DNA from 2 places in the Flavobacterium sp. KACC 22758 genome. Region 1 is predicted to be linked to the other one. Evidence: riboswitches for the same ligand, from Rfam matches in the RefSeq annotation. Region 1 holds a riboswitch; the other holds the start of a gene.
What was found. Region 1 has a riboswitch for S-adenosylmethionine ahead of PQ462_RS02545 (homocysteine S-methyltransferase family protein). Riboswitches for the same ligand answer to the same signal wherever they lie in the genome.
Positions count from the first base shown of each region.

Region 1 (7,963 bases):
AAGAATTTCTCTAAAACTTTTCCATTTTCATCGCGCAATTCGATATCGTCATCATTTACCTGATTCGCAGGGAAAATTCCGTAAATACCCTTTGCTTTTAGTTTTTTCTCAGCCAAAATTACTTTCAGCATTGCCTGAGCATCGTTAAAAACAGATGTCGCTTCTTTACCCACAACTTCATCCGTTAGAATCGCAGGATATTTTCCGTACAATTCCCAAGTCTGAAAAAATGGCGTCCAGTCGATATACGGAACCAAAACATCTAGTTCTATTTCAATCGTTTGTGCACCAATTACTTTTGGTTTAACTGGAGTATATTCGCTCCAGTCCAATGGCAATTTGTTTTTACGGGCATCTTCAATCGTCAGGAAGTTTTTATCTCTCGAACGATTTAAGAATGTTTCTCTAAAAGAATCGTATTCTGCACGAATATCTGCTGCATATATTTTTCGGTTATGATCTAACAGATTTCCTGCAACAGTAACAGCTCTCGAAGCATCGTTTACGTGAATTACAGTTTCTCTGTATTGAGGCGCAATTTTCACCGCGGTGTGCGCGCGAGAAGTAGTTGCCCCGCCAATCATAATCGGGATTTTAATATCTTGTTTGTCTAATTCTTTGGCCAAGTACACCATTTCGTCAAGCGAAGGTGTAATCAATCCGCTTAATCCAATAATATCTACTTCGTGTTCAATTGCCGCTGCAATGATTTTTTCTGGAGGAACCATAACACCAAGATCTACAATCTCATAATTGTTACAAGCTAAAACTACCGAAACGATGTTTTTACCAATATCGTGAACATCGCCTTTTACAGTCGCCATCAGGATTTTTCCGTTTCCTTGTTTGTCTCCGGCTTGTTTGCTTTCTTCGATAAAAGGTAATAAATAAGCCACGGCTTTTTTCATTACACGAGCCGATTTCACCACCTGAGGCAGGAACATTTTTCCGCTTCCGAATAAATCTCCAACCACATTCATTCCTGTCATCAAATTGATTTCGATAACTTCAATTGGTTTCGTTGCAGCCAAACGCGCTTCTTCAACATCTTCTTCAATAAAAGCATCAATTCCTTTTACCAATGAGTGTGTAATACGCTCTTGAACGGTTCCAAAACGCCATTCCTGAACTACTTTTTCATCGCTTTTTGCTTCGCCTTTTACATTTTCTGCAAAATCTAAAAGTCGTTCCGTAGCATCGTCGCGTCTATCTAAAATTACGTCTTCAACGTGTTCTAATAAATCTTTCGGAATGTCATCGTAAATCGTCAACATCTCCGGATTAACGATTCCCATCGTCATTCCGTTTTTAATTGCGTGGTACAAAAACACCGAGTGCATCGCTTCACGAACGGTATCGTTTCCTCTAAAAGAAAACGAAACGTTACTTACTCCACCACTAATATGTGCATGCGGAAGATTCTCCCGAACCCATTTTGTTCCTCTAAAAAAGTCCAGAGCATTCAGGCGGTGTTCTTCCATTCCTGTTGCAACTGGGAAAATATTCAAATCGAAAATAATATCCTGCGGAGGGAATCCTACTTTGTTAACCAAAATATCATACGAACGCTTACAGATTTCCACTCTACGATCGTAATTATCGGCCTGACCCACTTCGTCAAATGCCATTACAATAGCAGCTGCTCCGTAACGTTTGATTAATTTAGCGTGGTGAATAAAGGCTTCTTCTCCTTCTTTTAACGAAATCGAGTTTACAACGCTTTTTCCTTGTACTACTTTTAGACCTGCTTCAATGATTTCCCATTTCGAACTGTCGATCATAATCGGCACTCTCGAAATATCTGGTTCTGCAGCAATTAAATTCAAAAATTTAGTCATTGCAGTAACACCGTCAAGCATTCCCTCATCCATATTAATATCGATGATCTGTGCTCCGCCTTCTACCTGCTGTCTTGCAATATCAAGCGCCTCGTCATATTTCTCTTCCTTGATTAATCTCAAGAATTTTCTTGAACCTGTTACATTCGTACGCTCGCCAACATTCACGAAAACACTTTCGGGCGTAATAATCAACGGTTCTAATCCTGATAATACAAGGTCTCTTCTTTTTTCTGTCATTTTCTACCAATCCATTGTTCCTACAGAACATTTAATTTACTTTTTGCTTGTCTTTGCGATGAACGAAGCAATCTCATTCTAATATTTCAAATCCTAAAAACTATTTTAGGATTATGTGTTTATTCTTCAACCTTATTTTGGGCGTGTCCCTCCGGGCCGGGCTATCCGCTATTAGTCCTCGCTCTTCCTTCGTCAGGCTGTGGGCTAACCGCTTCTATCCCTCACGCAAATTCGGTTTCATAAGAAATTCTCTCAATTATCCCCTTTATATTCAATTTGCCAGTTAAGGCTATCCAATTTATCAAGAGTGATAAAATATTTTTTACTGTAAATATTTTTAGCAAATATTGTTTTCCAACCATATTTATCTACACTATCCTTTTCTACTATAAATAACCTTGCTTTTTTGTCTTCTAATCTTTGAAAATAATTATTCCAATATCTCGGTCTATCGCTATTAGCAATCATTTTTCCGCTCATGATTTCCTCGAAAACAAATGGAGCATCATAATCTCCTCTTTTACTTTCATTAAAATCATCTTGATATTCATAATAAAAGCTTGAATCATTCATACTATCATTTTCGGATAGAATACTATATATTATTTTATCAGAACTATTTTTAACAATCAGTTCTCTTGTATCTAATTTATCACAAGAACAAAAATTAAGTAAAATAAAAATCAAAAGAATTTTACTTGTTTTTAGCATAATTTTTATTTGTACAAAATTTTCTAAATTATTCAATAACCGGCGCAACTCTTGGCTTATAATCCTTCGCAACCTCAGCAATTAGTCGAATATGATCTGGCGTTGTTCCGCAACAACCTCCGATGATATTGATTAAATTATCTTCTAAATACTCTTTAATGAATACCTGAGTCTGTTCTGGTGTTTCGTCATATTGTCCGAAAGCATTTGGTAAACCTGCGTTTGGATGTGCCGACACATTAAAGCTTGTGTTATGCGCTAATGTTTTTAAATACGGTTTCAACAAATCGGCTCCAAGAGCGCAATTAAATCCTACACTTAATAACGGAATATGCGAAACTGAAATCAAAAACGCTTCTACAGTTTGTCCAGAAAGTGTTCTTCCTGAAGCATCTGTAATCGTTCCTGAAACCATGATTGGAATATCGATGTTGCGTTCTTCTTTTACTTCTTCGATTGCAAAAAGTGCGGCTTTTGCATTTAATGTATCGAAGATTGTTTCTACTAAAAGTAAATCGCATCCCCCATCCATTAATGCTTCTGCTTGTTGTTTGTATGCAATTCGCAAATCGTCAAATGTTACAGCTCTATAACCCGGATCGTTTACATCTGGCGACATACTTGCTGTACGGTTTGTCGGCCCAATTGAACCCGCTACAAAACGTGGTTTTTCTGGATTTTTAGCAGTAAACTCATCCGCAACTTGTCTGGCGATTTTTGCCGATTCGTAGTTTAACTCGTAAACCAAATCTTCCATGTGATAATCGGCCATACCGATTGTCGTTCCTGAGAAGGTATTGGTTTCTACAATGTCAGCACCTGCTTCAAAATAAGCGGCATGAACATCGCGGATCGCTTGTGGTTGTGTTAGGGATAGTAAATCGTTGTTTCCTTTTAATGGATGCGGGAAATCTTTGAAACGCTCTCCTCTGAAATCTTCTTCTGAGAAATTATAGCGCTGCAGCATTGTTCCCATTGCTCCGTCAAGGATTAGGATATTTTTTTTTATTGCTTCTTGAATTGTTATTGCCATGGCTTCTTTTTTTAGCTTCTGAGATTATCCCGATAGCTATCGGGACTAAGATGCTAAGTTTTTTTATTATGATTGTGAAGGTTCTTTTAAACCCAACAGGTTTTGAAAACCTGTCGGGTTTAATCTTCGATATTTTTTTTACATTAATTCCAAAAGTGCAGTATTGCTGGCTCATTAGCCCCGATTGAAGTGGAAATTATTTTGCTTTTTCCTTTAAAAAGCAAAATGATTGCAACGTAAAGCGGGAACTACTGACTGCAAAAATGCGCCAATGATTCGCTCCTGATACAGAATCTGTTTCAGTAAATATTATATGTTATCGAGAAAAGTTTTGAGAAATACGAGTATGTATTTGTGTTATCTATCTTTAATACTGGAAAATGTCGTACAAAGTAGAATTTAGCACCTTCTTTATGATAAAGGGTTGCTAAGGTTTCATCGGGTCTATCCCTCCGCCTTTCGTGATAACTGACAATAATTTTAAGAACAGTGCAAAGGTATGAAATAGGGTTTCGATTTGCAAATGTTTTTTTTCTAAGGTTCTGAGGGACTTAGGCGCTAAGGTTCTAAGGTTTTTCTTTTATATAATTTTAGCTCCGGAGGAGCATAATATTTATAGAAAAACAATCATCAGAACATAAAAGCTCCAGCGGAGCGATATATATTTCGCTCCGCTGGAGCTCTTGCCCAAACGAATAATTTCTTTTCTATAAATATGTCATCCCTCTGGGATTAATAAAAAAGCTAAACCTGTTTTTCTAATATAGCCCGTGGTTTCAACCACGGGGAACGTATTGTGATAATCCGTTTTGTTTTGTTATCATGTAAATTGATTGTGCGTTGTGTCTATACGTTGTGTTCCAGTGGTTGAAACCACTGGCTATGTTTGAATATGTTTTATAAAAAAAAGCTCAAACTTTTTTAAAGTTTGAGCTTCATATATAAAATCTTAGTGTCTTAGAAACTAAGAATCTTAGCAACTTAAACAATCGCTTTCACAACCGCTTTTGGCGCTTCTTTACGAGTTCCGTCGAAACCGTCTACTCCTGAAACTGTTGTATATTTCAATACGTATTTTTTACCTGGATTGATGATTCCGTATGCAGCTTGGCACATTAAAGTTGCTTCGTGGAAACCACAAAGGATTAACTTTAATTTTCCTGGGTATGTATTTACGTCTCCAATTGCGAAGATTCCCGGAATGTTTGTCTGGTAATCTAATGCATTGTTTACTTTAATTGCATTTTTCTCGATTTCTAATCCCCAGTCTCCAATTGGACCTAATTTTGGCGTTAATCCGAAAAGTGGAATGAAATAATCGCAGTCGATTTTACGATGTGCGCCGTTTTCTTCGATATCTAGTGACTCAACGTGCTCAGCACCATTGATTCCGATAACTTCTGCTGGAGTGATTAATTTGATTTTTCCAGCTGATTTTAATTCCTGTACTTTTTCTACAGAATCTAAAGCTCCTCTAAATTCGTTTCTTCTGTGGATTAAAGTTACTTCTGAAGCCACATTTGCCAAGAAGATACTCCAGTCTAATGCTGAATCTCCTCCTCCTGCAATTACCACTCTTTTGTCTCTGAATTTCTCAGGATTTTTAATGAAGTATTTTACTCCTTTATCTTCATAAAACTCGATATCTTCGATAAGTGGTTTACGAGGCTCGAAACTTCCTAAACCTCCAGCGATTGCAATAACTGGCGCGTGAAATTTAGTTCCTTTGTTTGATGTTACAATGAAAGTTCCGTCTTCTTGCTTTTCAACTGTTTCAGCACGTTCTCCTAAAGTAAAACCTGGTTCAAATTGTTTGATTTGCTCCATTAATCCATCAACTAAATCTCCTGCTAATACTTCTGGAAATCCAGGAATATCATAAATTGGTTTTTTTGGATATAACTCTGATAGCTGTCCTCCTGGTTGTGGAAGAGCATCTAAAATGTGGCATTTTAATTTTAACAATCCTGCCTCAAATACGGCAAATAAACCTGTTGGGCCTGCTCCAATTATAAGTATATCTGTTTTAATCATTATGTTGTTGTTTATAATCATTCTTAATAACGCAAAGAAACGAATAAATCCTTGTACTTTCAATGATTTTTATCATTAATTTCTTTCCGAAACCTTTTTACTCTTTATTTTTTAATGAAGAGGTAATCTCATTCATTCTTTTAACCTTTTCTTCAAAATTGCCTTTTAAGGTTTTTCGATATTCGTTCAGATTCTCAACCATTTGGTTGATATCTTCTGGAATTACTTCTTCAAAAAATTCACGCAATCTTTTTGCCGTTGTTGGCGATTTTCCGTTAGTAGAAATAGCAATTTTGACATTTCCTTTTGTTACGATTCCACCCAAATAATAATCACATAAATCTGGTGTGTCGGCTATATTGCAAATCAAATAGCGTTTTCTTGCTAAATCGTAAACCTTTTTATTTACTTTCAAATCGTCTGTACAGGCAATTACCATGTGACGTTTTTTGAGCATTTTCTTTTTGAACTTCGATTCCGTCAATTTAATCGAAGGATGTTTCTCGGCCAGAACTTTTATTTCTAAATGAAATTCTTTTGCCACTACCTCAACATTTGCATTCGGACTTGACTTTAGCAAGAAAGAAAGCTTTTCCAGACCTACATTTCCTCCGCCTACAATTAGTACATTTAAATTGTGAAGCTTTAAAAATATCGGATATAATTCGTTTTGTTCCATGTTACCAATATGTTGTTCCTAACGGAACAATTAATAATGCAAACTTCGGGTTAAAACCTGACGCTGCAAAATCGGTGTTAATCATATGTTCCTAACGGAACATTATTAATGTGAAAACATTTTTTTTCTACCGATGAGATGTTCCTAACGGAACATAATTCTAACGAATTTCTTCTTTTGATAGAAATTCTTCGTAAAATCCTTTTAGTTTATTGCTTTCGCGGACAACCTCGCCGAAAACAATAATGGCTGGCGAACCTAATTCTTTTTCTTTTACAACTTCTAAAATTGAATCTACTGTTCCAACTCCAACTTTTTCTTCTGTTGTTGTTCCGTTTTGGATGATCGCAACGGGTAAATTTCCTTTATCTTCTTTTTGAAACAAATCGATGATTTGAGGCAATTTGTGCATTCCCATCAAGATTACAACTGTTGCAGAAGATTGTGCAGCCAAAGCTACATCTGAAGATAATTTTCTATCTGATGTTGTTCCCGTAATGGCCCAAAAGCTTTCTGAAACGCCTCTTTTTGTTATTGAAATTCCCTGACTTGCAGGAACTGCAACTACAGATGAAATTCCTGGAACAACAATGGTTTCGATTCCGAAACTTTCTGCAAATTCCACTTCTTCACCACCTCTTCCAAAAATAAATGGATCACCGCCTTTTAATCGAACTACGTTTCCGTAAGTCAGTGCATTATCCACAATCAACTGATTGATTTGATCCTGCGTATAAGCATGATTTCCGATTCTTTTTCCAACAAAAATTCGAATTGCATTTTTAGGCGCGTAGTCCAGAATTACTTCGTTGGCCAAAGCGTCGTATAAAACCACATTTGCTTCAGCCAATGCTTTTACAGCTTTTAGCGTAAGTAAATCGGGATCGCCCGGACCTGCACCGACTAAAGTTATTTTGGGTTTTATATTATGCATTTGCTAATTCCTGTGCTCTGAAAGTTTCGATTTTGTCAAAGAAAACTGTTGCTTGTGCAATATAATCTTTAGCGAAAGCTTCAGATGGTTCATTTTTATTGATTTGATAAACCAAATCTTTAAAAGTTGAGTTTAATTCGATTTTGTTCGTGTCAATGAAAACAGTATCAAACAAGTCTACAATTCCTGCGTGGTGATTTGTTTTTTGGTTTTCTGCCAATAATAATGCTTTTGCACCGTTTACAAATCCTGCGTAAGCATGGTAAATTGCATCTGACCATTTTTTCTCGTCGAAAGATTCCTGAGCCAAAATCAATTTTTCTTTAGCTTCAAACAATAATGTCGCCACTAAATCGATCACAACTCCGGCGCATTCTCCAACTCCAACTGCTTTTACGTAATTGTCTGCATTACCCCAATCCACAAAATCTGCTTCTGTTAAATTGGTTACATCTGCGTAAGGTTTTAAGATTTCGTAGAAATATTTTTCTCCT
Region 1 is NZ_CP117878.1:569,826-577,788, reverse strand. It holds gene metH (methionine synthase) at 1-2,078, opposite strand, end outside; gene PQ462_RS02550 (hypothetical protein) at 2,331-2,789, opposite strand; gene PQ462_RS02545 (homocysteine S-methyltransferase family protein) at 2,818-3,822, opposite strand; SAM riboswitch class I at 4,177-4,293, opposite strand; gene PQ462_RS02540 (NAD(P)/FAD-dependent oxidoreductase) at 4,804-5,856, opposite strand; gene PQ462_RS02535 (precorrin-2 dehydrogenase/sirohydrochlorin ferrochelatase family protein) at 5,954-6,535, opposite strand; gene cobA (uroporphyrinogen-III C-methyltransferase) at 6,696-7,469, opposite strand; gene PQ462_RS02525 (HEPN domain-containing protein) at 7,462-7,963, opposite strand, start outside.

Region 2 (7,963 bases), 2.6 Mb from region 1:
AGATTAACGGCCGATGGCTGATTGTTAACAAAATGCTGACTGATACCAGCAGATAATTTAAATCTTGAAGCAATGTGGTACAATACAAAAGCTAAAGAACTCTTAGGAATTGATTATCCAATTTTACAAGGACCTTTTGGAGGCAATTTATCTACTGTAGAATTAACAGCTGCAGTTTCTAATGCAGGCGGATTAGGCGGTTATGGAGCTTATACAATGAGTCCGCAGGAAATTTTCGACATTGATAAACAGTTAAAAGCAGCCACAAATAAACCCTATAATATCAATCTTTTGGTTTCAGACCACGATATTACCGAAGGCGGTTTAACCGATGAACAGTTTGAGAAAACAAAAGCCGTTTTTAAACCGTATTATGATGAAGCTGGAATCGCACTTCCGGAAAAACCAGCTCCATTTCAATCTAGATTTGAAAATCAGCTGCAGGTTATTTTAGACGTTAAGCCAAAAGTTTTCAGTTTTATGTTTGGCGTTCCCTCAGATGATGTTTTAGAACAATGCCGAAGATCAGGAATTGTAACGGTTGGAGCAGCAACAACTCTTGATGAAGCTGTTTTTTTGGACAGCAAAGGCGTTGATATGATTATTGCTTCTGGTTTTGAAGCAGGCGGACATCGTCCTTCTTTTTTAGATAAATCTGAAGCTTCTTTAACCGGAACTTTTGTTCTATTGCAGTTAATGCGCGAAAAAATAAAAACACCCATAATTGCAGCCGGCGGCATTGCTGATGGAAAAGGAATTGCAGCAGCTTTAACTTTAGGAGCAAGTGCTGCCCAGATAGGAACCGCTTTTTTAGCTACAAACGAATCTAATGCACTGCCAATTCACAGAGAAATGCTGTTTTCTGATGCTGCAAAATACACCACACTTTCACGCGCTTACACAGGAAGACTCGGACGCGGGATTACAAGCCGGCTTGCTAAAGATATAATGGGAAAAGAATCAGATATTCTGCCTTTTCCATTACAGACTACTTTTATTGCTCCACTGCGAAAAGCAGCGCTGGATAAACAAAAATGGGATATGATATTATTTTGGGGCGGTCAGATTTCTCCAATTTTAAAACATACTAAAGCTTCTGTTTTGATGAATGCTTTGATTGAAGAAACTACAGCTTATTTTGATGGATTAAAATCATAATTCTAAATACAAACTCATTTCATAACCGAAATGAGTTTTTTTTATGTCTTATAAAAACAAGCTAATCAAGCATATTGGGATTGATGTATGAATTTCCATTATAAAATTGATGCATCTTTTAAGTTTATATTTTGGCATAATTAGTTTAAATACAGTGATTTATATTTTGTTGAATAACACTTTTTTAATAAAAATGAAAAAAACTTATCTTATACTTGACTAATTTGGTAGAATTAGTATATATTTGTATCACAGAAAAATTATATAATGATACTTATCCAGAAAGACTGAGGGAATAGGCCCAATGAAGTCTTAGCAACCTGTTGCCGAATAAGGTGCTAAATCCTTCCGCTATAAGCGGGCAGATAAGAAAGATTTCCTCAAAATCTGAATAAGTTCATCCATTAAAATTTATTAAAATGAAAACAGAATCAATTTTATACGCCGGTTATGAGCTTTTGAATATAATTTTAGAAGAAAATAGTCTGGCCGTTTTTCGAATGTAAAAACACGAATTCTCTCTTAAACCTTCTTTTTAAAATACAATCTGCTGATGGTTTTTTCATCGGCCTGAAACCCTTTTGTCTAATCTAAAAACTAAAAATAAAATGAAAAAAATACTATTAGGTTTTGCTTTGTTTCTTGGAGCTGTTCAAACTCAGGCTCAGGAAAGTAATTTACAATTAAAAGGAACTGTTGTCGATACCGTTGCACAATACGTTTACTTACAGAAATTTCACAATAAAATGTTTACCACAATAGATTCAGTAAAAGTAAAAGACGGAAATTTTAGTTTTAAAACAAAAGTAAAAACGCCTGAATTATACGGATTAAGTGTAAACACAGAAAGTTCGCCTTTGTATGTTTTCCTTGAAAAAGAACCAATTACAGTAAAGCTGAGTCCGAAGAAATATTATACAGCTTCTGTCGTTGAGGGTTCAGCTTCTCAGGATTTATTCGAAACCTATAAAAAGAGCAAAGATCCAGAAATCAGCAAATTTATAACTGAACATCCAAAATCTATTGTTTCTGCTTATGTCTTATACAGAAATTGGTCGTACAGATTAACACCTGAGCAGATTACACAAAATATTGCCCTGCTGGATAAAAGTCTTCAAAATACCACTTACGTGAAAGAATTAAAAGAACTGGCTGTTGTTTTAGACGGATTAGCAGTAGGTAAAAAAGCCCCAGATTTTACAGCCAATGATCCTAACGGAAAGCCAGTTCGTCTTTATGATAATTTAAAAGGTTACACTTTAGTCGATTTTTGGGCTTCATGGTGCGGTCCATGCCGAAGAGAAAATCCAAATATCGTAGCCGCTTACAAAGAATTTCATGACAAAGGATTCAATATTGTGGGAATCTCATTAGATAAAAAGAAAGAAAACTGGATTAAAGGAATTCAGGACGATAATTTAACCTGGACACATGTTTCTGATTTACTTTTCTGGAACAGTGCCGTTGCTAAATTGTACGGTGTAAGAGCTATTCCGGGAAACTATTTAGTAGATTCTAAAGGAATAATCGTAGCGAAAAATCTGCACGGAGAAGAATTACAATCTACACTTAAATCACTTTTAGTGCAGGCAAATTAATTTATTTAAACACATAGAAACATAGTTTTTCTTTATGTATAAAGGCGTTTCACTTGTTTTAATAAACATAGCTATGTGTGAAAATCCAGATTTTTTCAAATATCTATTATTTAGAATATAATCTATGTTTCTATGTTTTTAAAAAAGATTCAATCAATAATAAATTTAGTTAATTAAAATGATAAAGGAAATGAATGCTATTGAGCCAACAACAAAACCAACAGAGTCTGAATGTTACTTTTCTAAGTTTAGAGAAAATACAGTAGGAATTGATCATACTTTCGAATCGGTTTACGGAGAACAAAATCTGATATATGCTGACTGGGTTGCCAGTGGAAGGCTGTATATCCCGATCGAAGATATAATGCTCAACAAAATAGGTCCAATGATTGCCAATACGCATTCACTTTCAAGTCAAACAGGAAAAACGTCCACGTATGCGTATCAGTATGCAAGAGATATTATTAAAAAATCGGTTAACGCTAATGAATCAGATGTTTTGATAACAACCGGAAGCGGTATGACCGCTGCTTTATCGAAACTGCAGCGTATTATGGCTTTGCGAACAAAATCAGACCAGGACAGACCTGTCGTTTTTATCACGCACATGGAGCATCATTCCAATCAGGTTTCGTGGTATGAAACAAATGCCGAAGTTGTGATTTTACCGCCTGATGAAAATAATTTAGTTGATCCGAAGGTGCTTTCTGAGGAAATCAAAAAATATGCAGACAGAAGCTTAAAAATAGGTTCATTTACGGCCTGTTCGAATGTTACGGGAATTATTACGCCTTATCATGAATTAGCTAAAATCATGCACCAAAACGGCGGACTTTGTTTTGTAGATTTTGCAGCTTCGGCACCGTATGTCAAAATTGATATGCATCCAAAAGATCCAGAACAGCAATTAGATGCAATTTTCTTTTCGCCTCATAAATTTTTGGGCGGACCCGGAACCTGCGGTATTTTAGTTTTTAATGAAAAATTATATCAATCTGATTTTCCAGATAATCCAGGCGGGGGAAATGTAAAATGGACCAATCCATTAGGGAAATATTGTTACAGCGATGTAATAGAAGTGAGGGAAGATGGCGGGACTCCGGGGTTTCTGCAGGTTATAAGAACTGCTTTGGCTTTAGAATTAAAACAACAAATGGGAGTTGACAAAATCAAAAAGAGAGAAAAAGAACTGCTTGACCTTTGTTTTTCGAGACTTCAAAAAATACAGGGATTATCCATTTTAGGCGATTTAACCACAGAAAGAATTGGCTGTGTTTCTTTTGTAATCGAAGATATTCATTACAATTTAATTGTAAGACTTTTAAATGACCGTTTCGGAATTCAGGTTCGCGGCGGCTGGTCTTGCGCAAGTACCTATGCGCATTATTTGTTCAACATCAATGAAAAAAGATCGGCTGAAATTACAAATGAGTTGTTACAGCGAAATCAATCTAATAAACCGGGCTGGGTGCGTTTATCGCTGCATCCGATTATGACAAATGAAGCGCTTTTTTATATCTGTGATGCAATCGAGAAAATAGCTTCGAATTATAAAAAATGGCAGAAAGATTATGAATATAATCCGGTTTCAAATGAATTTGAAAATCCTGAAATAAAAGAAAATATAGCAGAAGAAGTAAACGAATGGTTTAAGTTAGTGTAAGTATAGTTAGTTAAGTTTTAAACCCGACAGGTTTTCAAAAACCTGTCGGGTTTATAATGAGTAATATTCCGTAGGAATATCTCGCTTGTAGAAAAATGGTATCGTTTTGTGTTATGTCCTGTAAGGACATTTGTTTGATTGAATTTGGCATTTACGTCATTCATCAAACGTTCCTATGGAACGTATAATCAAAATTCAATTTTTGTTCTACCGACCAAACATTCCCAACGGAATGTTTTTTTTAGAATTATTTAAGCGATTCGATAATCTTTTCCCGGTGTGCCAATCCCCAGTTAACTAAGGTTTCTGTAACCGGAAGTACCGATTTTCCATATTCGGTAATAGCATAAATTACGGTTGCGGGTTTGGTATCTTGTTCGGTTCTTGTAATAAGAAGATTAGTTTCAAGTTCTTTAAGTTCCTTGCTGAGCATTTTAGCCGAAATACCGTCAATTTCACGCTGCATTTTTTTAAAATGAATAACCTGATGAGTTCGGTTAGTTAAAAATCTTAGAATCATCAATTTCCATTTTCCGCCTAAAACGTCAAGACTGTCACGCATTGCCATAAGTTCTTCAGAACAATTGGCTTCCCGAAGTACTCCGTTATCATTAATTTTTGCCATACTAGTTTCTCTTTGGTAACCGGTTACCTTGGGTTAACCCATAACAAAAATAAAGTATTACAGCGATACTTTTGTAAACTAAAACGATAAAAATGAAAGCAGTTATATTACAGGAAAACCGAGAATTTAAGCTCGAAACAGTGGTAATTCCACAGCCAGAACCCAATCAGATTCAGGTAAAGATTGCAGCTTCAGGATTTAATCCAATTGATTATCAAATGACTGAAAATGAATCTGAAAGAAAACTGATTCATTCACCAATTCTGGGACGTGAATTTTCAGGAATAATTACAGCAATTGGTACAGAAGTAACAGAATTTAAAATTGGAGATGCCGTTTTCTGCGGTTCAGGCAGTATGGGATCTAATGGAACTTATGCCGAATACATTTGTGTTCCGGAAGGAATCGCAGTTAAAAAACCTCAAAATATTTCTTTTGCAGCAACAGCAGGAATTCCATCGGCAGGACTAACCGCATTACAATCATTTAAAAGAATGAACGCTTCTGCAGCTGATTCGATATTTATTACGGGTGCTGCCGGCGGAGTGGGAAATATGTTTATAAAACTTCTTACAGCTAATAATTTTAAAAAATTTTGGGTAACAGCCGGAAATGATGAAAGTATCTCTTCTTTGATAAACTTAGGAGTAAAGCGAGAGCAAATCGTCAATTATAAAAAAGAAGATGTATACGAAACTGCTCTTTCTTTAAACGAAAATAAAAAGTTCGATATCGTTGTGGATTTGGTTGGAAACAGTATTGCTGATATCGCTGCAAAACTTTTAAAAATAAACGGAACTTATATTGACGTCACAAATTTTTTAACGGCAGAATCCCGAAGTATTCTTTTTACTAAAGGCGCAGCTATTTACAATATTTCTAATTATGCATACGGAATTGAGAAACAATATGAATATTACAAAAATGGTTTAAGTGAGTTGAGTTATTTAATAGAAAATGGAATTATTAGTCCGCCAAATATTTCTGTAATTGGTGAACTAAATACAGAAACTGTCAATAAAGCGCTGGCTATTTTGCGTGAGAACAAAACATACGGAAGAAAATTAATAATGAAGATTAATAAAGAATGAAAACAATACCAAGAAGAATCGTAACGGGCTTACGAAACGGAAAATCAATTATCGAACAAGATGAAATCGTGAGCAATGTATCAGAGCATTTTCCGGGATTAATTATTTCTGATATCTGGTCAACTGATAGTACACCGGCTAAATTTGAAGAAAAAAGAATTGAAAATACCGCTTTTCCAAATACACCAAAAAACGGAAGTTATTTTCGGTATGTACAAATTCCGCCTGATAAAGATCTAGGAATTGAAGCGCCTAAAGGTCAGCCTCATCCGTTAATGCATCAAACTGATACTTTAGATTACATCGTCATTTTGGCAGGTGAGATTTATTTGATAGTTGATGAAGAAGAAACACTTTTACAAGCTGGAGATATCGTAATTCAGCGTGGTACAAATCATGCCTGGAGCAATCGTTCAGATTTGCCCTGCATTCAGTTAGCTGTTTTACTGGATGCAAAAAAGGAGTAATTAATTTCAAGGAATCGTTTTAGTAATCTACTATTTTGATAGGTTAATAAAAGTTTTGTACTTTTTACATAAAAATTAAAAATATCTGTTTAAATTTGCAACCGCAATGAGAAACAAGAACCAGAATTTGAATTATTATAGCTGTAGTATGATGTACTGTGCTATTGCTATGAAATTCACTGATCTGGCTTATATATAAAATAATACAATTTATTTCAAAAAGCCTTTCATGAAGATTTGAAAGGCTTTTTTGTTTTAAAACCTTGAATTTGAACAAATGATTGAATTAAAAAATGTTACCAAAATTTTTCATCAGAAAGACAGGATAGTTTCTGCTTTGGATGGTGTTTCGCTCACGGTGCCGCCAGGAAAAATCTTTGGTGTAATTGGAACTTCGGGAGCGGGGAAAAGTACTTTAATCCGTTGTGTCAATTTATTAGAGAGACCCACATCTGGAGAAATTATTGTAGACGGAAAGGCTTTAATGCAGCTTTCAAACGCTGAACTGGCGATTGAAAGAAGACAAATCGGGATGATTTTTCAGCATTTTAACCTGCTTTCTTCAAGAACTGTTTTTGAAAATGTGGCTTTTCCACTTGAATTAGTGGGAACTCCAAAAGCCGAAATTAAAACGCGCGTTTTAGAATTACTGCAATTAGTAGGTTTAGCAGAAAAAGCAAATGATTATCCGGCAAGTCTTTCGGGCGGACAAAAACAAAGAGTTGCCATTGCCAGAACTTTGGCTAATAATCCGAAAGTTTTATTGTGTGATGAAGCAACAAGTGCACTTGATCCGGCTACTACGCGTTCTATTTTGAATTTGCTGAAAGATATTAACCGTCGTTTAAATATCACGGTTTTATTAATTACGCACCAAATGGAAGTTGTAAAATCGATTTGTGATGAAGTTGCCGTTATCAGCCACGGAAAATTAATAGAGCAGGGAAGTGTAGGCGAAATTTTTGCTGACCCTAAACATGAGCTGACAAGAGAGTTTATTGCTTCGTCTCTTCATTTAGAAATTCCAAGCGTTTACGAAGAAAAATTACAGAAAGAAGATAACGGAACCTTAAATCCGTTATTAAAGCTTGAAATGACCGGAAAATCGGTTAATGAACCTGTTATTTCTGAGGTTTCAAGATTGTTTGATACCAATTTTAAAATTGTAAGTGCGCAAATGGATCAGGCTGGAGATGTAAATTTTGGCGTTATGCTGATTGAATTATCAGGAAAACGTGAAAACTACGATGCAGCAATTCAATATTTTATTTCAAAACACATTAAAACAGAAATTATAGGTTATGTCTGATTCACTTATTGACTTATTAGTAAAAGGAACCTGGGAAACCATTGTTATGACT
Region 2 is NZ_CP117878.1:3,122,615-3,130,577, reverse strand. It holds gene PQ462_RS13425 (nuclear transport factor 2 family protein) at 1-56, shown strand, start outside; gene PQ462_RS13420 (NAD(P)H-dependent flavin oxidoreductase) at 73-1,158, shown strand; SAM riboswitch class I at 1,430-1,530, shown strand; gene PQ462_RS13415 (TlpA disulfide reductase family protein) at 1,767-2,756, shown strand; gene PQ462_RS13410 (aminotransferase class V-fold PLP-dependent enzyme) at 2,947-4,419, shown strand; gene PQ462_RS13405 (winged helix-turn-helix transcriptional regulator) at 4,667-5,044, opposite strand; gene PQ462_RS13400 (NADP-dependent oxidoreductase) at 5,137-6,135, shown strand; gene PQ462_RS13395 (cupin domain-containing protein) at 6,132-6,602, shown strand; gene metN (methionine ABC transporter ATP-binding protein MetN) at 6,880-7,911, shown strand; gene PQ462_RS13385 (methionine ABC transporter permease MetI) at 7,904-7,963, shown strand, end outside.
Region 2: another riboswitch for S-adenosylmethionine. It lies ahead of PQ462_RS13415 (TlpA disulfide reductase family protein); the one in region 1 lies ahead of PQ462_RS02545 (homocysteine S-methyltransferase family protein).